3 regions of the Paenibacillus sp. Marseille-Q7038 genome follow, and region 1 is predicted to be linked to each of the others. Evidence: predicted binding sites of a transcription regulator. Region 1 holds the regulator's gene; each other region holds the start of a gene.
What was found. The regulator LexA, encoded in region 1, represses DNA repair genes until DNA is damaged. The targets are predictions, from matches to a motif close to CGAACATATGTTCG.

Region 1 (8,488 bases):
CAGTTACTGCCTTTATCGTTGTGTTCAATAATAATAGACCCTTTATCTACCACAATACGTTTGATGTCTTCTGCACCAAGTGAACGTTCTCTGCTTAGCTTAATAGTCTTGATCCGTTTCTTACCTACTTTAAGATAAGGACGACGGAAGAAATACATCAGTGCTAGTCCCATATAAAGTACAAATACAACCCAATCAAATCCAGCCACGCCGCCTTTTGTAAGGCCGCTAAGCGTTAAGAACATAAAGGCTAGTACAACGAGTACGAAAGGAAATATAAATGCTCTTCCTTTAAAAATATCTTCATTTTCCATTCCGGAGCCAAGGACGGGTTGTCCCTTTTTTTTGCGATTCTTATTTACTTTGTGTTGATTCCTTTTGACTGCTCTTTCAAATGAACTTGCCATGTAAATCCCCCTTTAAAATCTGTGCAATCCAGTTATTATATCATGGTAGTTATATACTAACTCTCCACTCATAACTATGATTAAACCTATCTTTTTTTCATGGGAATAAAAGTGGTTTTAGCATAATGGAATCCTCTTCCTTCATCTAATTTACTCCCTTAAAAAAGCACAATCTCCTTAACTTTGCCATGTAAATAAAGGGTTGTCAAGGTATATACCTGTATGGCAAGACCTCCTTATGTAAACAACAAAAAAAGGACACAATTGTGAATTGCGCCCTTGCCGATCATGCATTAAAAAACGATATAGACAGCATCAATGAACTGTAAAATTAAAGTAAGACTTCATTAAACTTTTTTAATACAAAAATTCTAAAATACAAAAAGCATCTTTTCTTACTCTACATGAGGTAAGTTTAATACTTGTCCTGTTTGAATATCACTCGTTTCCATCACATTCAGCCGCTTAATTTGTTCAACATACTCCCTGGTATCCATGCGATGTGGTTTATGATCCAAAGCAATCGACCATAAAGAATCTCCTGTAGATACAACAAACTCTTGGTAGGAAACAATTTTACTTGCATTAGTAAGAACCGTCATAAACCCAGTTAGACATAAAAAAGCAACACTAAGAATGATGACCAGGCGAACCAAAAAGCGTCTATTATTATAAATAAATTGATGAAGTAACTTACCAAGTAAAGTATGATTCTTAGTTCCTTCTGCATTGCTATAGATACTATTGTATGTACTGTATTTTAGCATATATATCGTCCTCCAAACATTTGTTCTCATTTCTATATTGATCACTATAACACGAACATGTGTTTTGGACAATAACTTTTTAGAACAATTGTTCGTTCTATTTTAGAACTAACGTTTGTACGAACGGAGGTTCTATGCTATAATTTTCCCAAACGTTATTAAGTGGAGTTGATACGGTATGTCGAAGGTGTCCAGCAGGCAATTAGCAATCTTGGAGTTTATACGAAATGAAGTTCGATTAAAAGGATATCCACCGTCCGTAAGAGAGATTGGTGAAGCTGTCGGACTCGCGTCCAGCTCCACTGTTCACGGACACTTGGATCGTTTGGAGAAAAAAGGTTTAATTCGAAGAGACCCTACAAAACCTCGTGCAATTGAGCTTTTGAGTCATGATGAGTTAGATGAGACAAGCCAATTTGCTCAGACGGTTGTTAGAGTTCCTGTAGTCGGTAAAGTAACCGCAGGTATTCCTATTACTGCAACAGAAAATATTGAAGACTATTTCCCTTTACCTATGCAATATGTGGGAGAAGAGAAAGTGTTTATGTTGAATGTAGTAGGAGATAGTATGATCGAAGCTGGTATTGTCAATGGGGATTATGTCATTGTTCGTCAGCAACAAACGGCTAACAATGGTGAAATCGTCGTAGCTATGACGGAAGATGATGAAGCTACAGTGAAAACTTTCTATAAAGAAAAAGATCATGTACGTCTTCAGCCTGAGAATCCTACATATGAACCTCTCCGGCTTACCAAAGTAACTATACTAGGTAAAGTTATTGGCCTATTCCGTGATTTTCATTAATTTTTTAAAAAATAAAAATAATTTAATTTGCACTTATATTTTTAAAGCAGAGATCTTATAACTCAGATCTCTGCTTTTCACGTTTTACTCCACTACTTTTATTTATCTTCAGATGGTGGATTATCCTCAAAATAAAGATAAATATTATTACTTCGGCTCCTAATTTTAAGTTTAACACTAGCATTAGTTTGTAAATCCTCTAAAGTTCGATCAATATCAACTACATAAAAATCCTCTGAATCTATTACTGGAAAACCCACATTTATCTCTTGCCCAAAGAGTCTAATTGTTTCCTTTTCGCTAAAAGTGAACTTGTATGAAAAAGAGTGCGTGTTAATAGTTTTAATTAATGAATGATCATTCTCCAATTCGACTGTGCATTCTTCTAACCTCTTCTTTTTCCCGTACGAAATGTTTATAAGATCAGTTATCGACTTAATATCATCTTCAGTTAATTCATTAGGTATATTAAATTTAACTTGAAAATTATTTTGTATTAGCAATAGATTATTGTAGAGTTCGATTCTGGCATCTAAAGCTTCTACTGCATTATCCAATTTTATATCTTGTATTTTTGGGATATTTTGAAAAGGAAAACTATCACTAAAAAATCTTAACTCTTTCCCTGTTATCCATTCCCTAAAAAATTCATAAACATGTTTACCTCGTAAAACATTGGGAATTAGAGCACCGTTGAAATCAAATTTAAAATTTTGCGACTCATCTTCTGTACCAATTATAAACTTAACATTAAATGGAGAAACATCGAAAATTAGAGTAACTAATCTCTGATTGTAGAATAATTTTATATCTACATCTTCTATGTACATATTGCTTGGATGCAGTGCAAGATCACATTTCCCATGCCAACTTGGATTTGGTGTCAAAGACAAATTTTTAATTAAGTTAATATCCAGTAATTCAACACCATCAAATTCGGTTCTAATAGAAATCCCTTCACCTTCTGGTAAGAAAATTTCATCTGTTGCACCAGATTCCAACTGATTTAATATTGCTTGTAGTACTTGGGGGTTCGCTCTTAATAAACCTGAGAATTTTTTATCAGAAGCTACCTCCGGCGATATACTAGCAGATCTTAAGAAGTGATTCCCCGTTTTGTCATGAGAAAAATTAGTATCCAAACCTTTAGACTGTAAAATCGGTAATGCTTCTTTAACAGACAAAAAGCCTGATCGCACATCATTAACAATATTCTTTTCTATCTCTATTTTCAGTATATTAAAAAATTCTTCTCCCCTCATATTAATATAGTGGATATTTCTTTTAGCATATTTCCCAACCTTATACTCAGGCATATTTGGTGCTATTAAGAACATTTCTCTCTGAATTGGTTCTAAATGTTCGATTATCTCTGCAAATATAGAGTCAATGTTTTGATCTTCTAGTGAGAAACCTATAAATAAGACTGAATTTTTAGGTATCAGGCTCTTAATCTCATTCCATATCAAATTACTATGGGTACGCCGGAAATAGTCCGTGTAATCTGCTTCTGTTATAACTATTTGATTTGGATTATCCACATCACCATGAACTTTATAAAGTGTAACCAATTTTTTATCCATAAGTGCTAAATCTTCATCTTTAACTACAACATTTAATTTATTATCATAATAAACTTCTTCATGTGCCTTTTCTATTGCACGATCATAATTCGTTGTAACAAAGTATTTGAATTGTGGAACCTGGACTAGAATTTTGTGAGTCGAAAGATTAGTAGGGCTCTTTCGAAATTCTTGTCTTAAAACCTTTATAAGCGTCTGTCTACTCCCTCCATTCATCTCTACAAACTCTCCAGTTAGTTTTTGCAAATTTTCCTTATGTCTCTCAAGAATAGTTTGATGTTCCGTAACCGCTTCCTTGATTATCGATTCAGAAAGCCCTCTTGCAGAAGGATAACCAGCCCCTAATGACATTCCAGAACCAATCCAAGGAACAACCTCTCCTTTACGAATAAATTTAATCAACTTCTCTAAGTTAGCGTCCACATTCAACTCTCCTTTAATTGGAAATAGCATGATTGTTTATTATAATTAATTAATTTTCCTTCGATATACTAGACTATTCATTAACCTTATTTTTCAATAATATGTTTTAAAATCATTTACGATAATATTACTCTCTTACTTTACCATTTCAATATCAAACTCACTGATAAAATTTAAAAAAATATATTACCTTTCAATAGTATATTTTGTATTAGTTCATAGGAATTGAGCTAGTAATTTAGTATAATTATTCCTTTGGAAAATATATGTTAAGATGAATATATCTTGATTCATAATATTTGTAAATTAGAGGTGTCGAGTGAAGAGTGATTTGAGGAAACCAAGTTCCAGGAAACGTATAAGTGCACAAACAAGCATTAAAGGACAACTTACACATAGCTTAGGGCTGAAAATGCCAAGGGGACGGGATGGCTTACCAATCCCTAGAAAGCGACCTATAACAAGATTTACAGTAAGACGACATTTGATATATTCAAGATAATTAGAAAGATAATGAAATAGAAATAACTTTTCATTTGAGGTGACAATCATACTAATGAAACAATCATCCACTCAGCGTGACCAACCTGAAATTGGTTGCTCTTGATCAACTCGTCTCAGAAGATCATTGGTTCGCAAAATCGAATCAGCGATCGATTTTTCCTTTATCTACGATTTGGTTCAGGATCATTATTCGAAAATTGGACGGCCTAGCATCGATCCGGTCATCTTAATTAAACTACCCCTTGCCCAATATACCTTTGGTATTCGTTCCATGCGAAAAACGATCGAAGAAGTACAAACCAATATGGCGTATCGTTGGTTTTTGGGCTATGGATTTTATGATAAAGTTCCGCATTTCTCTACTTTTGAAAAGAACTACGAACGTCGTATCAGCATCACTTCTGATATCTACGCTCACGTATCAAAGAAAATAGAAAAAGACTCGATCAAAAAATATGAGAAATACACAAACTTTGTGGGTATTTCTGGGGTGACCACCCACAATTAATCCCCCTCCGTCTTTCCTCCAAAAAAATAAAAAACCCTTGTCGCTAAGAGCGCCAAGGGTTTTCCATTCTAGTAAAGCGTCAAATATTGATCGCGTTCCCATTGATGTACTTGTGTGCGGTACATATCCCACTCGATTTCTTTCAATTCATAGAAATGAGCAAGTGCATGTTCGCCTAGTGCATCCGTAATTACTTCACTGCGGATTAGTTCATGCAATGCTTCTTTCAGGTCAGCTGGCAAGGAAGGAATACCTTCTTCAATGCGCTCTTCTTCTGACATGATATAGATATTACGGTCAATAGGAGCCGGTAATGACAATTCACGTTTGATACCGTCAAGACCTGCTTTCAGCATAACTGCAAGTGCAAGATAAGGATTCGCTGCTGGATCTGGGTTACGAACCTCTACACGAGTACTCAGACCACGTGATGCTGGAATACGGATCATCGGGCTACGGTTACTTGCTGACCATGCTACGTAACAAGGTGCTTCATATCCAGGAACCAAACGTTTGTAAGAGTTCACAGTTGGATTCGTGATCGCAGCCATAGCACGAGCATGTTTCAGAATACCTGCCATGTAATGGCGAGCTTCTTTACTCAGACCAAGTTCGTCAGACTCATCATAGAATGTATTTACATTACCTTTAAATAAGGACTGGTGACAGTGCATACCTGATCCGTTCATACCAAATAGAGGTTTCGGCATAAAGGTTGCATGCAGACCGTGCTGACGAGCAATGGTTTTTACTACGAGTTTAAAAGTTTGGATCTCATCTGCTGCTTTGATAGCTTCTTCATACTTGAAGTCAATCTCATGTTGTCCTGGAGCCACTTCATGGTGAGAAGCTTCCACTTCAAAGCCCATCTCTTCCAAAGTAAGTACGATCTCACGACGGCAGTTTTCACCAAGATCCATGGGAGCAAGGTCAAAATAACCACCTTGGTCATTGAGTTCCGTTGTCGGATTACCATTCGCATCCGTGCGGAATAAGAAGAATTCAGGTTCAGGTCCCACATTCATGGAAGTATAACCCATTTCTTCTGCTTCTTTAAGTACACGTTTTAAAATACCACGCGGGTCTCCAGCAAATGGAGTACCATCCGGCATATATACATCACAGATAAGACGTGCAACGCGGTTCTCAGCAACCCATGGGAATACGACCCAAGTGTCTAGATCCGGGTACAAGTACATATCGGATTCTTCGATACGAACATAACCTTCAATGGAAGATCCATCAAACATCATTTTATTATCCAATGCTTTTTGTAACTGGCTCACTGGAATTTCAACGTTCTTGATCGTACCGAGCAGATCAGTAAATTGTAAACGGATAAAACGCACATTTTCTTCTTTTGCAATACGAATAATGTCCTCTTTAGTAAAACTCACAAAATCCTCTCCCTTTTCTTCATATAAGTATCAGCTTCAATGAGTGCATGCAGGACAGCCGATCCGTTTTCTAACAGAAATAGCACGATTGCTATTACTTAGAAAATGTTGGTTCCCCATTCATTGTCACAGGCGCACTTCCACATGTCAAGAAAGTGAACCTGAAGTCCTATTTCAACTTATCACCCAAGTTCACGCCTCAAGAAACTTATTTTTTGTTAAAGAAGCGTGACAACTCACCTTGAATTAAGGAAACCTGACCTGGACGTTTACCAGCAACCAGCTGTTGCTTGAGCATCCGATGCAACTGAGAATCCGATAGCTCTCTTCGTTTCACTTCGGTGTCAGGAGTAATAACTGTTGCTTCCTCTGATTCTTTTGTTACTGGGTTCATTACTTGCTTAATCCCCGCAATATTGACCCCTTTTTCAATTAAAGCTTTAATCTCAAGCAATCGTTCTACATCATTAAAAGAGAAAAGACGCTGATTTCCTGATGTACGCGCTGGGACGATTAAATTATGCTGCTCATAATAACGAATTTGCCTTGCAGAAAGATCCGTAAGTTTCATAACGATTCCAATAGGAAATAAGGCCATATTTCTGCGGATTTCATCACCCATGTCGTTCATCTACCTTCCAAGTATACTATATACCATCATTGTACATTTATATGATATGAAGTGTCAATGATATGTAAGGAAAACTCACAGTAAATTACGGTCCTTCATGGTTTGCAGTGCCATAAGAACGCCATATTTCACATGGGAGTAAGTAAGACCACCTTGCATATATCCTATGTAAGGTTCTCTAATCGGTGCATCTGCCGATAGTTCAAGGCTTCCACCCTGAATAAAAGTTCCTGCTGCCATAATCACTGGATGCTCATAACCTGGCATGTCCCAAGGTTCTGGTACCACGTGACTATCAATTGCCGAAGCTTTCTGAATACCTTGAACAAAAGCAATGAGATGGTCTGGGCCATCAAAAGAAACAGCCTGAATGAGATCGGTCCGCATCTCATGCCATGCAGGTTTTGTGACAAAACCAACCGCTTCAAACATTGCAGCTGCAAATATACTTCCCTTGATTGCTTGTCCGACCGTGGAAGGGGCTAAATATAAGCCTTGATAAATTCCTCTTGTAGTCCCAAGCATTGCTCCAACTTCTCCGCCGATTCCTGGTGCCGTGAGCCGGTAAGCAGCAAGCCGAACATATTTTTCTTTTCCGCAAATATAACCACCGGTTTCAGCTATACCACCGCCCGGATTTTTGATCAGAGAACCTGCAATTAGATCAGCACCTACTTCGGTAGGTTCTTTCTCTTCCGTAAATTCTCCATAACAATTATCAACAAAAACAATGACGTCTTCTTTTAATGCCTTTACTTTTTGAACCATCTCTTCAATCTGCGTCACCGTAAAAGATGATCTCCAGTCATAACCTCTGGAACGCTGAATCCCGATCACTTTTGTACGTTCATTGATGGCTTCTTCCACTGCACTCCAATCAATCAAACCCTCCGCCGTAAGTGCAGTCTCCTGATACGTGATTCCAAAATCATGTAGTGAACCTGTACCATCCCCAGCTTTTCCTATGACTTTATGTAACGTATCATACGGTGTGCCTGTAATATATAGCAGTTCATCTCCTGGACGTAGTACTCCATAAAGCGCTGTAGCAATGGTATGTGTCCCCGAGGCAAAATGCGGACGCACTAATGCTGCTTCTGCCCCGAATACTTCAGCATAAACTTCATCTAGCACTTCACGTCCGCGGTCATTGTAAGCATACCCAGTGGAACCTGCAAAATGATAATCACTTACTTGCTTCTTCTGAAAAGCTTCAATGACTTTCCACTGATTCTTATCGATAATACGATCGACTTCTCGTAACTTACTTTCAATCTTCTCTTCAATCTCTTGTCCTAAACGAACAATTTCTTCTGAAAAAACGGCCTTCATGTTCATCTTCTCTCCTCATGCGTACAAATCTGACATGATATGCACTTTAGTTGTTATCTTGTTATCCGGTAAAATCACGTCAAATAATTAAACTTCAATAAACTCTTTCAGCATATGTCCATATTTATCAT
Region 2 (8,488 bases), 520 kb from region 1:
TAAGGTACATCGTAATCTTGGAAGAGAGGAGATATGATATTTTCATACGCCTCTATATTTCTAACCAGGACCGCGATATCCCGGTAACGGACATTCTCTTCACGTACAAGTCGCCCTATCTCTCTTAGCATACCTTCCACTTCAATCCGGCTGCTCGCAGCACTGCGAATCTCAATTCCGCCGTCATCCTTGTCTGCTGGCATCACTCTTCGCTTCTCAAATCCAGACTCCAGATGAGCCAGTGCAGAAGAAGCAAAACGTGGAGATCTCTCCGGTGCAAGTACCGTCGTACGAACGGATTCTCCAAGCTCTGATGCCATCCCATTCAGCTTGATATAAGCGGAAGCTGTCTGATAGAACAGGTCTAACTCCTGCGGTTGTTCCCCTTCCCCGTAAGGACGGTCCAGGGTTAAGCCAATGGTTACGGATCTAGCATGAATAACAAGCTGCCGAATCACCGCAAGTTCCTGCGGAGTAAAACTACGGAACCCATCAATCCAAATATCTGCCTCTTTCACATAATCCGACTCAGGAAGCTGATCAGCAAGTTTCACTAACGTATCCTCTTCGTCCATGTGAAAACGAGATACTTCTGCTTCAAAGTCACGATAGATAGCAGCAATATCATGCATTTTATGACGTAAAATCGTTCCTGCTCCCGGAAGTTGCTCTGCATTTTCAAGTTCTTCTTTGATCGCCCGTTCCGGTTCCCCGTACCGTTTGAGTTCGGCAAACAGATTGTTTAAATGACCTACAAAGCCCATCTGACCGCCTGATGCGGAGAAAATTTTTAACTCGTCTTTGCGCCGTTGTACAATTTTGTACAGAAGCATTTTTTTACCTTCTGAACCAACAGGAATCAGCGCAGAACCGCTCGTTTCCTGCATAACCCGGTAACTAAGTCTGCGAAAGTCGAGTACCTGAGCCCGGACTGAACCTTTAATTTCCTGAGAGCGAATCAGCGTTGTCTCCGTCTGAAAGGAGGCTTGTTCTGGAACAATCAATATGATTGGTTTCCCTCCAGGATTCTGACGGAGTTCTTCGGTGATCTCCTTGATGATCGAACTGCTTTTCCCAGTACCTGCACGGCCTATAAGCATATGAAGAGGCAATGGTCACCCCTCGCTTTCTCTCATTTTTTATGTGTGTTAAATATCAATTCTTTATCTGCAAAATATTTATATATATCTATGAAAACATCTATGAAAACAGGAGAATATCTCTTAATATACTCTCTTAACATTCTGTCCTTCAGTATACCATACCTCTGCGAATAGGAACATGCGTTTGGTAATAGAAGCCAATGCAGTACGAACTATGCAAAAAAAGCACCTGCTGCTCTTAGTAACAAAGAGTAGACAGATGCTTTTTTTCTAATCTAACCGCATTAAGGGCAGATTCTTATTTATTATTTTGAACGCACTTCAAAGATGGCAAATTTCAAATAATGTCCTTCTTCTACACCTAAAATTTGTGGGTGATCTTTACCTGCTGCACGCCATTCGAGCAGACGCAAAATTTTACCAGCATCGGCAGCTGCATCTTGAATGGTTTCAAGAAATAGATCCGGACGCATATGATAAGAACAACTTGCTGTGACAAGATATCCGCCTTCGTTAACAAGCTTCATCCCATGCAGGTTAATATCCTTATATCCACGAACAGCCCCTTTTACTGCGCTTCGTGTTTTCGCAAACGCGGGAGGATCGAGAATAACAACATCAAAAGTTCGTCCGCCTCCTGCAGTCATTGCTTTGGAAGTGTCGACTTTTTTATCGGCTTTCGCACGTTCTGCACGTTCTTCAAGCCCTTTTACTTGATTTCTCAAATACTGGAACGCATCGTCCACAACGAATTCAACACGATCTTCAAAGCCATTTAACTTCACATTCTCACGTGCACTTTCAATAGCATGTTCCGATATATCAAGACATGTGACTTGTTTCGCTCCATATTTACAAGCATTCAGCGTGAAGCTGCCTGTATGTGAGAAACACTCAAGAACCGTAGCTCCGTCCCAATAAGGGAAGGTGACTTCTTTTCCACTTTTATTAACAGGTACCTGCGTTAGTTTCCCGTCTTTTTCTACTTCTTGCAAGGCAATTCCGCTTCTATGACCCCAGCCCTTCATCAGTGGATGAATGGCAGCTCTATTCTCGCGTTGATCAAAGAAATAACCTGTCTTTTGTCCTTGCTCGATATCGACTTTGATAAGCAGTCCATTCTCGGTTACGGTTACATGCCGAGGACATTCTCCGTAGAGCAGCCCTTTGACTTGCTCCAATCCTTCCAGCTCTCTAACACCCACATCGCTGCGCTCGTAAATACCTTTTGGCTTCACTACTTCCACTAAAGCTTCTACGATTACATCACGACACTGATCCATAGCGAGCGTCAGCAGCTGCACAACAAGTACATCCCCAAACCGATCAACCGTGAGTCCCGGTACAAAGTCAGCTTCGCCATAAACCAAGCGATATGCGTCGCCACCGGTTACAAAACGTTCTCGGTGCTGTAATGCCTGCTCAAATCTACTTACAAAAAAGGCTTTGTCCATCGCTGTGATGGGTTCATAAGATACTACCCGCACTGTGATTTGTGAAGCCGGATTATAATAACCGGTAGCAAGATAACGGCCCTGATGATTCTTCACTTCCACCAGTTCGCCTGGCTGAGGCTGACCTTCTACCGACTCTATTTCATTTTTAAATATCCAGGGATGTCCCTGTTCAATACGTTTCTTACGGCTTTTCGTAAGGACTACAGATGCCAAAATACGTACAACTCCTTTTATCAATCAAAACTAGATCTCACGGGAGCTCCCCTGCTTGTCATGGTCGTCCCTTTTTGCACATAAGATGGAAAAAGAGACAAGTCGTGCGAGAGAAGGTGCATACCCTATGATTAGATCTGTTGTGTTTCCACTCATTTATGGTCTTATCCTGTTCTTTGCAGGTATGAAGCTAATGGAAGCCTCCCTCCATAAGGCAGGCGGACGATCTCTCGCCACTTCTTTGGAACGGGCTACTTCCACTCCCCTTAAGGGCATGCTGTTCAGTACAGGCATTACGGCCGTGCTGCAAAGCAGTACAGCCGTCACGGTGTTGACCATTGGTTTAGTTAACGCGAGACTCCTTAATTATGCAAGAACACTTAGCATAATTCTTGGCAGTAATATTGGTACTTGTATCACCACAGAACTGCTAAGTCTCCAGATTGGAAAGTACGCTTTACCGATGTTACTTTTCTTTTTAGGAGCATGGGCTATAATCGTCATGCTAGGAGAAACAAAGGCAGGTAGCCGCATTTCGGCTTCGATATGGAACATCCAGTACGTGCTTCTTGCAGGAGCAGGTTTTTCTCTTGTTATGCTAGGTATATTCATCATGCAAAAAGTAGGCCCCGCCTTGGAACAAGGAGGGCTTTTCCCTTGGTTTATTCACCAAGCGAGTCACAGCGTCTGGTGGGGCGTAATTGCAGGGGCATGTCTTACCGCGATTGTACACAGCAGTGCGGCAGTGATTGGTATGGCCATTGGACTTGCCAGCTCTGGTGTACTCCCGCCGGAAGTGGGGATCGCGATTGTACTTGGTTCTAATGTCGGAACCTGTGTTACAGCGGTCATGGCTGCAGCTGGAGGAAGCAGAGCCGGTCATTTTGTCGCTTGGTCTCACGTCATATTGAATGTATCAGGAGCACTGCTGTTTATTCCGCTGATTCACTGGCTTTATGAAGCAGTTGCTTATTTCACTAGTGATCCTGGCGCGCAGATTGCACATGCCCAAACCATTTTTAATATCGTATGTTCCCTGCTCGCCCTACCGCTCTGTTATCTTAAAATATGGGATCGTTTAGAGCAAAAATAAACGATCCTCAAATTATGCGATCACATTGAAACCAACACTTCGTATTGAAATATACAGTCTACTTTACTTCAATACCAAGCTTTTGCAATGCCTGCTTCAGAATTTTATCGTTGTTATCATAGCCATTTTGCTTTTGCTTTTCCCAAGCTTCCAACGGTTTATACCATGCTACACCTTTAATTTCTTCTACCTGTGGCTGCAAATCTCCACTCAATGCTTCTACGAGATAATAGTGAACTTCTTTATCTACGGTTCCAAGTGAAGAATGTTCATACGTATATTTAATGACATCGACGGGTTCGATGATTTTGCCGATCATTCCTGTTTCTTCCTGGATTTCACGTAGCGCCGTTTCTTCAATCGTTTCTCCTGACTCCATTTTACCTTTTGCAAGTGAAATTTTTGCATATCTGTCTACGATCAATTGGATTTCAAGACCTTCTTCTGAATTGCGGTATACGACTCCACCCGCTGAAATTTCTTTAGCTGCCATAATGTCGATTCTCCCCTCTTTGGACAAACAAGGATTTCAACAACCTAGGGATCGAAGTGTTTCCTCTCCTTAGCAGTGAAATCCTTGCCCTCTTTTTATATTATAATCTTAGCTCGGTTATCCATCACACGTACAAGTTGTCCTTCACTTGCATCCACACCAGCCTTCGTCATTTTGACTCGGCACAGCTGGCCTACTAATTCTTCGGAACCGTCAAACTCCATTTGGATGTAGTTATCACTATATCCATGCAGTCTGCCGCTTTCTCTGTCTTCTTTTGCATTTCCTTCCGGAATGACTTCCAGTACATCGCCTACAAATTTCTGAGCGTAAGCCAGCTTCATGGAGTCAGATAACAGCAGGAGTTCCTGAACGCGTGCATTTTTCACTTCTTCATCTACTTGATCTTCCATGCGCGCTGCCGGAGTACCTGTACGTTTGGAATAAGGGAACACATGCATTTCCGAGAAATTGATAGCTTTCATGAGTTCGTATCCATTTCTGTACATCTCATCTGTCTCTCCTGGGAATCCAACAATCACATCCGTAGTAATTCCTACATCCGGCATGGCTTCACGAATCCGTAGCATTTTATTATAGAACTGTTCTGTCGTATACTTACGGCGCATCCGTTTCAGGACGTTATCATCCCCCGCTTGGAGCGGAATATGAAAATGGCGGCACATTTTGGATGAGCGGTTTAGTACATCGAGCATACGATCGTCAATTTGGCTGGCTTCAATGGAACTGATCCGAATCCGTTCTAGACCATCTACCCGGTCTAAATCCCATAGCAGGCTCGACAAGTCATAATTGTCCAAATCATCGCCATAACCGCCTGTATGAATACCGGTTAGTACAATCTCTTTGTATCCGGCTTCTACGAGCTGATGAGCCTGCATAATAATACTTTGGGAATCACGGCTGCGAGATAGCCCTCTTGCCCATGGGATAATGCAGAACGTACAAAAATTGTTGCATCCATCTTGAATTTTCAAAAACGCCCGGGTACGGTCTGCAAAATCAGGTACGTCCATTTCTTCAAACACACGTGTCTTCATAATATTCCGTACCGCATTAACCGGCTCACGAGTTTGCTTGATTTGGTTGACGTACGGGATGATTTTATCACGGTCCTGGTTACCTACTACAAGGTCTACTCCGGGAATATCCATAATCTCAGCTGGTGAGGTTTGTGCATAGCAACCTGTTACTGCAATAATAGCATTAGGATTACGGCGAACGGCGCGGCGAATAATCTGACGACTCTTTTTGTCGCCTGTATTCGTAACCGTACACGTGTTAATCAGATAGACATCGGCTGTCTGAGAATCGAAATCTACTTGCTCGTATCCTGCATCTTTAAATTGTTGCCAAATGGCTTCAGTATCATAGAAGTTAACTTTACAACCCAAGGTGTAAAACGCCACGGATGGCATAATTACATTCCTCCCATTTCCTCAGTTTCATATAAGATACATGTTAGAGCCAGCATCCCGGCCGTTTCTGCACGCAAAATTCGTTTCCCTAATCCAACTGACTTCGCTCCCGCTGCTTCTGCTGCTTCTGACTCCCCTGTAGTAAATCCACCTTCAGGACCCACGATCACAAGAACACGCGGATCTATACTTGGATCTGCTTTCAGTTTGTCAGCAAACGGCTTCACCACATCGCGCAGCTGCAATCCTTGTTCTTTTTCATAACAATAACATACGAGATCATACTCTTCAAAAGAAGCCAAAAGCTCTTTCCATGATTTTGATTCCGTGATTTTTGGAACTTTGTTGCGATGGCTTTGCTCGGCAGCTTCTTTGGCAATCTTCCGCCAACGCTCCAGACGTTTGCCTTCTTTCTTGGCATCATACTGCACTATGGTTCGCTCCGAGACGAAAGGAATAAACACGGCAGCTCCAATTTCAGTGCATTTCTGGATGACAAGTTCCATCTTGTCCCCTTTAGGCAAGCTTTGGGCGATGGTTACCGAGACTTTAGGTTCATGATCCATAGGCAGCCACTCTATGATAGACACCGTTACTTGTGAAGCTTCAATCTCCGAAATTTCAGCCAGCGCTTCCCGGGAAACTCCGTTGCTTACGATCAGCTTATCCCCTGTCTTGCCGCGCATTACCTTCGTGATATGTCTTGCATCGTCGCCAGTAATGGTTGCTTTATGTTCTTCTAGCTGATTTGGTTCAATAAAATAACGCTGCATGGACGATGATCACCTGTCTTTTCATATCAATGGTTTAGATTAAAATACAGTGTTGTCATGAAAATGACCACATTACATGTTACAACTTTTCATGTCTTCTGACTACCCTTAAAAGACTGGCAGCAGCGACTTCCGAGCTATGTGCCATCCATCCTGCTGCCCCTTCTTTTCTATGATCAAGCAAAAATCGTCATGATCATCTGTGCGATCCCCACATACCAACTCATTGACAACTCATATAGCGGAGTAATGGTGTAACGGCTCAGCGGGGTAATGACGAGAATCAGGAAAATCAACATAGACCATTGTTCCAATTTGTGCAGTTTCATTCGCGCGGAAGGAGACACAAGTTCCTCAACAATTCGGTACCCGTCAAGCGGAGGGAGCGGAATCAAGTTAAAGAAAAACAAGAAAAAGTTGGTTACATTAAAAATGGAGAAAAAAGTAGAGATTGCAAACACAATTCTTTGATTCTCGATGGACTCCATGACTCCTAACTGAACAAGAAGCGCATACGTAATCGTACCGAGAACAGCAAGAAGCAAGTTGCTCAGAGGTCCAGCCGCTGACACAACCACACTCATCATACGGCGTTTCTCAAAATTATCCCGATTTACAGGGATGGGACGTGCCCATCCAAATCCGGCAATGACAAGCAGCAATAGTCCAAAAAGATCGAAATGAACTGCTGGATTGAGCGTCATACGCCCAAGCAATCTTGCTGTTGGATCTCCAAATTTATTAGCAAAATACGCATGAGAAAACTCATGGACCGTAAATGCAATGATAATCGTCAGAATAAAGAAAGGAAGACGATCCAGGTCATAGAAGAAAAACTGATTAAGAAAGTCCATTCTTTATTTCCTCGACACAAAAGCAAGCCAATCATCTTCACGATGAATATCTATGATGTCGAAACCGGCTTCTTTCAGTGCTTTCTGTACAATTTCTTCTTTGTTTTTCCAGATACCAGAAGCGATGTATAGACCGCCTGGTTTTAAACCCTGATACACATCTCCGATGAAGAGCAAAATCACTTCAGCCAGAATGTTAGCAACGACCACATCAACAGGCATGCTTACTCCAAGTTCATTATCCTGTTTGTCCAGTATGGACAGCAGGTCACTTTCATAGACTGTAATGTTGCGTTCTAATCCGTTTAGGTGTGTGTTTTCTTCGGCACTTTGCACAGCAACCGGATCGAGATCAAGCGCCAGCACATGTTTTGCTCCGAGTTTTACCGCACCAATTGCCAGAATCCCAGATCCCGTTCCTACGTCAATAAGTTCCTCCCCGCCTTGGAGATATTGCTCAAGCGCACGCAGACACAGAGAAGTCGTTGGATGTGCTCCGGTTCCAAAAGCCATCCCCGGGTCAATTTCGATAATTTTCTCATCAGGACTTGCAGGTACATATTCCTCCCATGTGGGTTTAATAACCAACTGATCTGATACTTTCAGTGGTTTGAAATATTGTTTCCATGCATTAGCCCAGCTGTCTTCATCTACTTGTTGTACCGAGATATCTACCTTTCCGGCATCTATCCCAAATTCCTGCAGTTCTTCAATGCGAGGACGAATTGTATTCGTTACTTCTGTCATATCCACGGTATCTGCAAAATACCCTTTAATCACAGCTTCCCCTTCAGGAATATCGTTCAGCGGGTGATCATACAGTTCCCCATATTGAGTTGATCTCTTTTTGTTCAGCGTCCCTGATTCTTCAATGGATACACCGCCTGCACCAGCTTCGTGCAGAAAATTAGAGATCATCTCCTCTGCTTCTTCCGTCGTATGTATTGTTATTTCATTCCATAGCATAAGTTTATTATTTCCTCCCCTATCTTCATCTTTCTCATTGTACTATATATCCTGCAGCGAGCACAAAGACTCCATGTTAATAACGTTCACAGTTATG
Region 3 (8,488 bases), 680 kb from region 1:
TATTTTTCGGTATTCTAGGAAGTAATTGTTCCCTTGAATAGTAGTGTAGCTATTAAATAGATCTTTAAACTTGTCATGGGTACTTAATAGTTCATCATATTCATACTGGGTAAAACAAGCGACTCCGTCATAGTCTGCCGGATGATCCAGATTCCCTTCTAAAAACAATTGAGACTTCAAGTTTTTCTCCGTAAGAATTTCATGAACAAGTTGAGCAGTTGTTGATTTCCCAGATCCAGGTAGTCCCTCGATCAAGATTAATTTCGGTGTCATAATAAAATCCCTCCGTTCTCAATACCCTTATGTTATGTAGGAAGTTCAGGTAGCTGTGGTGTAGCATGAGATAATATAATGGTTCTTAGAACAAAAACAGGTCATGTTATTTATATTTATTGTTTCCAGGAAGTTTCTTGATTTGATTCCAACTTTCAATCGCTTCTTCCCGACTCTTCCCTTGATTTAGCGGGTCAGCAAAAAAGTCATGAATATACTGATTGTATTCAAATTGAGGGGCAATGTTTTTCTTATATGAGGGGTCTTTCTTTCGTTCTTCTTCCTCGTACCATGCACCTACAACATCACGATATGTTTTTCCAACATTGTTTTTAAAGTAGTCTTGGATATAGGTAGAAAAGTGGAATTTAGGGATAATTGTCTTAAAAAATGCTCTTACCTCTTGGCTACAACGATGGCTTTCCCGAATAATTGTATCAAGACTTAAATTTACTGGAGACTCTACTCTCTTATTCACTCTTGTTTTTTTAGTAGGTTTTTTTATCTCTCCCGTTCGAAGAAATGTTTCTATCCGATCGGCAATTTCTATCTTTGAGCCTGAAGCACTGATCCCATTCTCTCTGCAAAACATTTGAAGTTCTTCTTTCAACCAATAAAAATCTATAAAACTTTGAATGTTAATATCTTTTGTTAGATTAGGTCTCAACACAACACATCCTCATTTCCTAAATATATCCATTATAGAACGTTTGTTCCTTTTAATCAAAAGAAATACAGATATAAACAACTAACTTTTAGAAAATAGCTGTGGCTTAAATAAAAACAGCGTCAGCCATGGATTGAATACTAATATCCAAGACTAACTGTTTTATTGAACGATCTTATTACGATAGCGATGTAATTTATTTATTCGATTGGCCAATTAAAATTCTATTAGCAATCAATTGATTATTTCTATTTTTATTGCTTTTCCTTGAATCGGGTTGCTTTCTTCATATTGTCCTGTAGTCCAGACCTTTACTTTGTCACCCACTTCTGCAACGTAATCTATTTTCGTTGTTGCAAGTGTATAGATTCTTTTTACCTTTTCATTGAGTCCGCTTTTGGAAACAGTTACTGATGTCTCATCCTTGTTTACTACGATAGCTTGAAAATCTTCATCAGTGTCGACTATTTCTTGAATTCCCTCATTCCTAGTATCGATTTTGTTGCCCCCACTTGTTTCTGTAACACAACCAATCAATACGAATGACATCAGAAATGTAATAGAAAAGATACGTAATAAAGCTTTCATAGTCAGCCTCCATATGATTACGTTATATGGAGATTGACGCAGAGCATGATCACTTAGTTCCATCAAATTCAAATAGTATACAATTGACGTTTTTTTAATTCTCTATTCCTGCATTTATATTTTCACCTTCATGAAACTATCCATCCGCTCAAGCGCTTGCGTTAATTTGTCCGTAGATACCGAGTAAGAACAGCGGATATGACCTTCTCCCCCTGAGCCAAACACATGCCCGGGAACAGTGGCAACACCCGATTCCTTCAGTAACTGATAGGCAAACGTCTCCGAGTCAAGCCCTGTGTGAGCGATACTTGGAAAGGCATAAAATGCTCCTTCCGGTACATGGCAAGGTATTCCGATCGACCGAAATCCGTTCACCAGATGTTCCCGGCGCTTCCGGTACGCTTCTCTCATCTCATTCATCGACTCAAGACCATGACGCAAGGATTCGAGTGCAGCAATCTGTCCTAGCACGGGGGCACACATTGCCGTATATTGATGGATCTTCAGCATCGCTGCCAGCAGATCGCGGTGACCACAGGCATAGCCGATTCTCCAGCCCGTCATTGCGAATGCTTTAGAAAATCCGCTTAGTACAATGGTTCTCTCCTGCATTCCTGGCAGCGAAGCAATACTGACATGCTTCCCGTCATAAGTTAGCTCGGCGTATACTTCATCGGAGATAACTAGCAGATTATTTTCCTTAACAAGGTCAGCAATCGGTTGCCAGTCCTCGGCAGTCATGATCGCTCCCGTTGGGTTGTTCGGATAATTCAGCATCAGCAGCTTGGAACGTGGAGTAATCATCTGCCGTAAACGATTGGCAGTTAACTGGAAACCCTCTTCCGCTTTCGTTTCTACCTCCACTACTGTACCTCCGTTCAAAGAGACGATCGGCGAATAAGCGATATAACTCGGAGAAGGAAGAAGAATTTCATCGCCCGTAGCGGTGAACGCTCGGAGTGCCAGGTCCAGTGCTTCGCTGCTACCTACAGTAACCAGCACCTCGCTTGCAGGGTCGTAGTGCAGATGGAAGTTTTTTTGTAGATAGCTGGCAATTTCCTCTCTAAGTTCAACCAAACCTGCGTTGGGTGTATAACTCGTTGCTCCCTGGTTCAGTGCATCTATACATGCTTTTCTAATGTGTTCGGGGGTAATAAAATCCGGCTCACCTATACCGAGTGAAATGACATCCTGATTGCCGCTGCTTAGTTCGAAGAATGCACGTATTCCCGATGGTGGAATGTCTCTTACCTTCGGGGAAATCCAATGAGTTAACATGAAGCGACACCCCTTTGGTCTTGTTGCGCTTTCTTAAGGGAACAGCTGATAATCCGGTCGAGTAATGAACTGAAAGATATTCCGGCTGCGGCAGCACTTTTAGGAAGAAGACTCGTCTTTGTCATTCCAGGCAGCGTATTCATCTCCAGGACATAAGGAACACCATCCGACAACAAAATATCGACACGGGCATATACACTGCACTTCAATGCTTGGTAACAGGTCATTGCCGTCTTACGTACCAACTCATCTAATTCTTGGGGCAGGTTCACTACCACCTCATCCGCTCCACCTTCCTCATACTTGGCACTGTAATCGAACCATTCCGAAGATGCCGAAGTAATTCCTATCATAGGCAGAACTTCTCCATCGAGAATGGAGCACGTCATTTCCTGACCTGTGATATATCGTTCAATCAAGATCGACTGATCGGGGTCACTTGCAAAAGCCCTCATGACCGCGCTATGAAGATCCTGTTCATCGTTCACTTTTTCCATCCCTATGCTGGAACCGCCTGTATTTGGCTTTACCATTACTGGATATCCCAGCTGCTGAACGTCTTTTGGTGAATAGTCTTCCATACTGTTCCAACACAGCCAGCCTGGTGTATTAACTCCTTCATAGCGGAGGATTTTTTTGGACAGATCCTTATCCATGCACAGACTGCTCGCCAGTACTCCGCTTCCTGTATACGGGATACCTAGCGTCTCCAGCATCCCCTGTATTGTCCCGTCTTCACCGTAAGCCCCATGCAGAGCTAGAAGTGCAATATCAAGTCTCTTTACCTTCTCCACAAGTTCTGCAGGCTTACTAAATACAACAGGAATCACCTCATATTTATTAGGGTCCAAATGATTCATCATCTCTCTGCCGGTGTTCAGTGACACCTCCACTTCAGAAGAAATACCTCCCATAATTACGCCAACCTTCAACATTTTCATCATTCCTTCATCCCATTAGTTTGTGCGCCGTTTTGCCAATAATCGCAATCCCCTTGCGTATATCCTCATCCGTCACTCTGGAGAACCCCAGCCGCATCGTATGCTGTCCCCCGCCATCGGTATAGAACATCTCTCCTGCCGTAAAAATAACACCTTGCGCACGACATGCCTCAAGCAGTTCTTTCGTGTTAAAACCATCCGCAAACTCCACAAACAAATGCAGTCCGCCGTCCCCGGTCAATGCTTGAAAAGGTACATGCTGCTTGCAACATTCCAGAGTCAGCTCATATTTGCGTTTATATTCCGCTTTCGCCTTCTTCAAATATTTATCTAGATTACCGTTGTATAGATATTGATACAGAATGGATTGATCTAGAGTTGACGTATGAATTGTCTGTGCCCGTTTGATACTCTCCAGATAATAGATTAATTCCTGATCAGCCAGCACCCATCCTACCCGAAGACCAGGGAACAAGACTTTAGAAAAGCTTCCAAGATAAATCACACTATTGCCTGCACCGGCCGTTGCGATCAGCGGCGATACATGTGAGCCCGAATAACGAAGTTCTTCATTAAAACCATCTTCAATCACTGGAATTCCGTATCCCGCCATCAGCTTCATGAGGCCCTGTCTTTTCTCGGGGGACATGACTATCCCTGTCGGATTATGATACGAAGGCACAAAGTATGCACAATCATACTCTCCTTCACCCAGCGCCTTCTCGAGCTCACCCAGATGAATGCCATCCCGCTCCATAGGAATCCCCCTGATTCCAAATCCATTCAGTTTCAGATTCTTAATCGCTGTATGATGCGTAGGATTTTCTGTAAGGACCTGCCCACTCCTCTGATTCAAAGCGGAAAGTACGATATTAAAACCTTCCGTGAAACCATTGGTGATTAGGATGTCCTTACCTTTCATATCCACGCCCTTGTGCTCCATATATTGGTGTAGATAGTCAATCAATGGCTTGTAACCTTTAGCATAGCCGTAGTTCAGCAGGACATTTCCTTCCACAGCCATACGGTCCATGAAAGCCCGCTTTACATTATCAAGGTCAAACAGCCCTTCATCAGGAGCAATACTGGTAAAAGAAATCGTCCCCTTCTCCGCTCGAATCCCCCGTTTCATGATATCGAGTTCTTCGGCCTGCAAGGCGTGGTCGTTCAAATACGCTTTCCAGTCCATTATTCGAGACGAGATCTTTACCGTGCCTGGTGCTGATGGGGCTACGTAATTCCCCTGGCCTTTAACGGCGTAGACAAACCCATCGTCCTCCAGTCCCTCATAAGCGGCGATGACCGAGTTGCGGCTCACCTGCAGAAGTACACCCATTTCACGTGTGGATGGGAGCTTCTGGTTACTTTGCAGCGCGCCTTTTATAATTAAGTGCTTCATATAGTCTTTAATTTGTATATATACCGGTCGTCCGGCAATGAGCTTAAAATCCTTAAACATGTATCATCGCCCCCATAGCTATCATGGCATAGTCAGAACGGTAAAAAAAGAACCACGGACTCGGATTTTTTATCCAGTCGTGGTTCTTAGGCGTTATTTCTATTCTTTTGTTAAGAGCTTTAGGAAAAATGGTTTTAAATCTATAATTCGTAAATATTGAGGTTTTTCGTTCGTACCGCATATGATAAGAGGAACGAGTGATTCTTTTTCATGAAGCGAACCGTGGCCTCCACCTCCTTCATGAGTTGGAGAACTTCGATCTGCCAATTCATATCCGGGTTTTGCAGTAACTACGAGAAACTCTCCTTGATGTGAATGTAATGCCCCTGATAACCGTCCTAAAACATCGGGATACTTACCGTAATCTAATCTTTGATTCTTTGTATTTTGTTTTAAATCGAGCACATCTAACTCCTGTTCGACCGTCCATTTCTGTTGGTAGGTATCGACCATTTTTCCATTCGGTTTAAACTTTATCTCTTTTCTTGATTCTCCTTGTAGTGCATAAATCCAATCGTTCTCCTTCCATGACACCACATCGATGCGTGGATCCGAGGTGAGAACATTAGCAATATCTCTTAATGAATTTTCCTTGTTAAGCTTGTAAACATAAGCCATCGTTTCGTTTACCGCAAGAACAATATCTGTTTCATCCGTTACGGATTCACCTTGTCTTAGTACACTGTATCCCTTAAGTAAAGAAGGTAAGTCGACAACCGAATCATTTTGGGAAGAATAAAGGGAGGTCATTCCACTATCACCAGCAACCATAAATACAACTTTGTTCAAAGCTTCTTCTCGTGAACCAAACTGTTGTAACAAGGACTCAAGCTGCTCGTCAACTTCCTCTACTCCACTTCGTTCTTGTGGTCCTTTCTTATGTATTTTCTGATCAAGATCTGGTAAATAAACGAACAAGAAATCAGGTAATTTGTTCTCTTTAATCAGGTATTTTACTGCTTCCATTGAATATTGATTGTTGAGACCTAAACGTCCCGTTAAGCCTTCGGGCATATCTTTAACATTCTCTAATGGATTTGCAAGCGAACCTAAGGCTAAAAAATCCGGACCTTTTACTTGAATTTCTTTGGGTAAAGAGGTAATCCCCTTAAGCCAATCTGGAATCGTTAACTTATGATCCTCCACACCTCGATAGATCAGACCATTAATTGAACCAGATTTTAAACCTTGCTTGGCCAAATCTTCATAAATCGTAGGAATTTGTGGATTTAAATGTTTTCCATTCAGGTTGATTAAAGCATCTTTTAATACTTGATTACCACCCTGTTTCAATATCTCCATCGGCCCCGTTCCATAATTGATTACTTTTTTCTCATCCGATGAATACCATGTAAGACCCGGTACATGATGCCTGTTCGGATATGTTCCTGTAATTAGAGAACTATCTATCGTTACCGACATCGTGGGAAATGAACTAACCATGTTCTTGTAATAATTTCCATGTTCCGTTAGATATTGAAAAGTAGGCAGCTTGTTTTGTTTGATCCCTTCGTCAATTGCTTGAGACATTAGAGAATCAATCATGAGAAAGATCACTTTCTTGGCGTCTTCGCCTTTCATTGATTTCACCTGTACTAGCTCTTTTTTATCCGGATTTGATTCTTCCTTTTCGCACCCAGAGATCAACATAAAAACAATGAGCAAAGACCAAATCACTATTTTTCTCATAGGAGTCACTCCTCTCTACCTATCAGTTTTATCCCAACAACGCCAAAATCTGTTAGGTTTGCTTGTGCAAAGTGTGTCTCATTTCAGCCCTGATCATGTAAGTGGTAATTTGGTAAAAAATGAATGTGGTAAATCCTACGCATTAACACAGCAAAATAAGACAACCGAACGGAGTCCGGTTGTCTTATTAATACAAAATCACATAAAATTTATCGTAAAACGAAAGGTTTATTAAGAATTATCTCTTATCTCTTCCTGAACACATTTACGGAGTGTCTCCCTGATTGACTCGCGGATATCATATTCATGATATGTAAGAAGAGACATGGTGTCCGCTGGGTGGAGATAGGCGTCTCGATTTTGGATCTCTGCCATCATACTCATGTGAACTCCCTGTTCTTTACCCGCTTCTGCATTTTTCACATCGATCTCTGCCATGATCGGCTTCATTTGATCTAGTGACACAACTGTAACTGTGCTATCTTCCTGTCCTAGTGCATCTACTACCATTTGATAAAACTCGCTATGCTTCATATTCATGCCGCATATGGCATACATACCGCGATGTTCACCGTACTCCATCGCTCCGATGGTTGCTTCCGCTACTTGCTGCGCAGTGACCATTGCTGTACCTCCGCCAAGTACGGGAATGACCTTTTGACCTTTTACTCTATTCACAAACATGGACCATAGCGGCATACGGCCCGGCATCACACCGAAAATGTAAGGCAACCGAATGCTCATCACATCCATCCCTCCTTCACCTTCAAGACATGCTAGTTCCTCTTGAAGCAATCGAGAGCGAGGATACGCATTCTGTTTCAAAGGGATATCGGACCACTCTTCTGCAAAATGCGCAAAGTAAGAGCTCAGTAATACAAACTTTTTCACGCCTGCTTGTTTAGCTAATCTAGCAAGACGCTGAGTAGGAAGTACATTTGCCTCATAAAAAAACTTCAAAGCCGGAGCTTCAGGTAACGTCCGTTCATCTGCTCCCGCAGCATATACAAATCCATCAGCGCCCTCAAGCATCTTCCGAATTTGGTCATCTGACATGTTATTAATATCTCCTACTCTGTACTCAACTTCACTAGGCAAAAGACCCTCTGTTGGCATGGGTTGCCGCGATATAGTTGATACTTTATATCTCCGTTTCAATAATTCTATAACTGTGAAATAACCGAGAAATCCAGTTCCACCTAATACGAATACATTTTTCACAATGTCATCTCCCATGAGTTAATTGCTGCTTCACTTTCCAAGACATACCTTAATATAGTTAAATAGAACATACAAGGGAGGGTCTGTTATTGAATAATGATGAACGATTAAATCTATTGGAAGAGCGGATCGGGGAACTTGAAAAAGAAGTACACGAATTAAAGCAGTATAAAATATCGAAAAGAAATACTACGGATACAGGATCAACGACCCAACCTTTAATAGAAGTACCTGTCCCCTCCGGTACATCATACGGTGAAACGAGAGAGAAAACGCCACAGGAGCACATCAGGCAAAAAGAAACGGATTGGGAACATCTCATTGCGAGAGTTTGGCTTCCTCGTGTATTTATGTTTGTCTTTTTAATTGGAT

Region 2: a site for LexA is predicted at 1,277-1,290, ahead of addB (helicase-exonuclease AddAB subunit AddB). Genes of this name have one in related genera too.
Region 3: a site for LexA is predicted at 977-990, ahead of ACWPWY_RS07880 (DUF6434 domain-containing protein). Genes of this name have one in related genera too.

What each region holds. Positions count from the first base shown of each region.
Region 1 is NZ_CBCOOM010000001.1:2,305,433-2,313,920, forward strand. It holds gene ACWPWY_RS10900 (methyltransferase) at 1-407, opposite strand, end outside; gene yneA (cell division suppressor protein YneA) at 803-1,174, opposite strand; gene lexA (transcriptional repressor LexA) at 1,353-1,979, shown strand; gene ACWPWY_RS10915 (SIR2 family protein) at 2,078-3,985, opposite strand; partial or broken gene ACWPWY_RS10920 (transposase) at 4,542-4,931, shown strand; gene glnA (type I glutamate--ammonia ligase) at 5,066-6,394, opposite strand; gene ACWPWY_RS10930 (MerR family transcriptional regulator) at 6,603-7,016, opposite strand; gene ACWPWY_RS10935 (methionine gamma-lyase family protein) at 7,101-8,357, opposite strand; gene hflX (GTPase HflX) at 8,445-8,488, opposite strand, start outside.
Region 2 is NZ_CBCOOM010000001.1:2,820,733-2,829,220, forward strand. It holds gene addB (helicase-exonuclease AddAB subunit AddB) at 1-1,112, opposite strand, end outside; gene ACWPWY_RS13420 (class I SAM-dependent rRNA methyltransferase) at 1,409-2,773, opposite strand; gene ACWPWY_RS13425 (Na/Pi cotransporter family protein) at 2,901-3,866, shown strand; gene ACWPWY_RS13430 (NUDIX hydrolase) at 3,925-4,362, opposite strand; gene mtaB (tRNA (N(6)-L-threonylcarbamoyladenosine(37)-C(2))-methylthiotransferase MtaB) at 4,455-5,798, opposite strand; gene ACWPWY_RS13440 (16S rRNA (uracil(1498)-N(3))-methyltransferase) at 5,801-6,571, opposite strand; gene ACWPWY_RS13445 (site-2 protease family protein) at 6,748-7,425, opposite strand; gene prmA (50S ribosomal protein L11 methyltransferase) at 7,429-8,391, opposite strand.
Region 3 is NZ_CBCOOM010000001.1:1,621,489-1,629,976, forward strand. It holds partial or broken gene ACWPWY_RS07875 (hypothetical protein) at 1-273, opposite strand, end outside; gene ACWPWY_RS07880 (DUF6434 domain-containing protein) at 380-940, opposite strand; gene ACWPWY_RS07885 (DUF3221 domain-containing protein) at 1,175-1,528, opposite strand; gene ACWPWY_RS07890 (aminotransferase class I/II-fold pyridoxal phosphate-dependent enzyme) at 1,643-2,806, opposite strand; gene ACWPWY_RS07895 (D-alanine--D-alanine ligase) at 2,800-3,741, opposite strand; gene ACWPWY_RS07900 (aminotransferase-like domain-containing protein) at 3,755-5,206, opposite strand; gene ACWPWY_RS07905 (alkaline phosphatase family protein) at 5,306-6,895, opposite strand; gene ACWPWY_RS07910 (NAD-dependent epimerase/dehydratase family protein) at 7,127-8,116, opposite strand; gene ACWPWY_RS07915 (DUF2339 domain-containing protein) at 8,206-8,488, shown strand, end outside.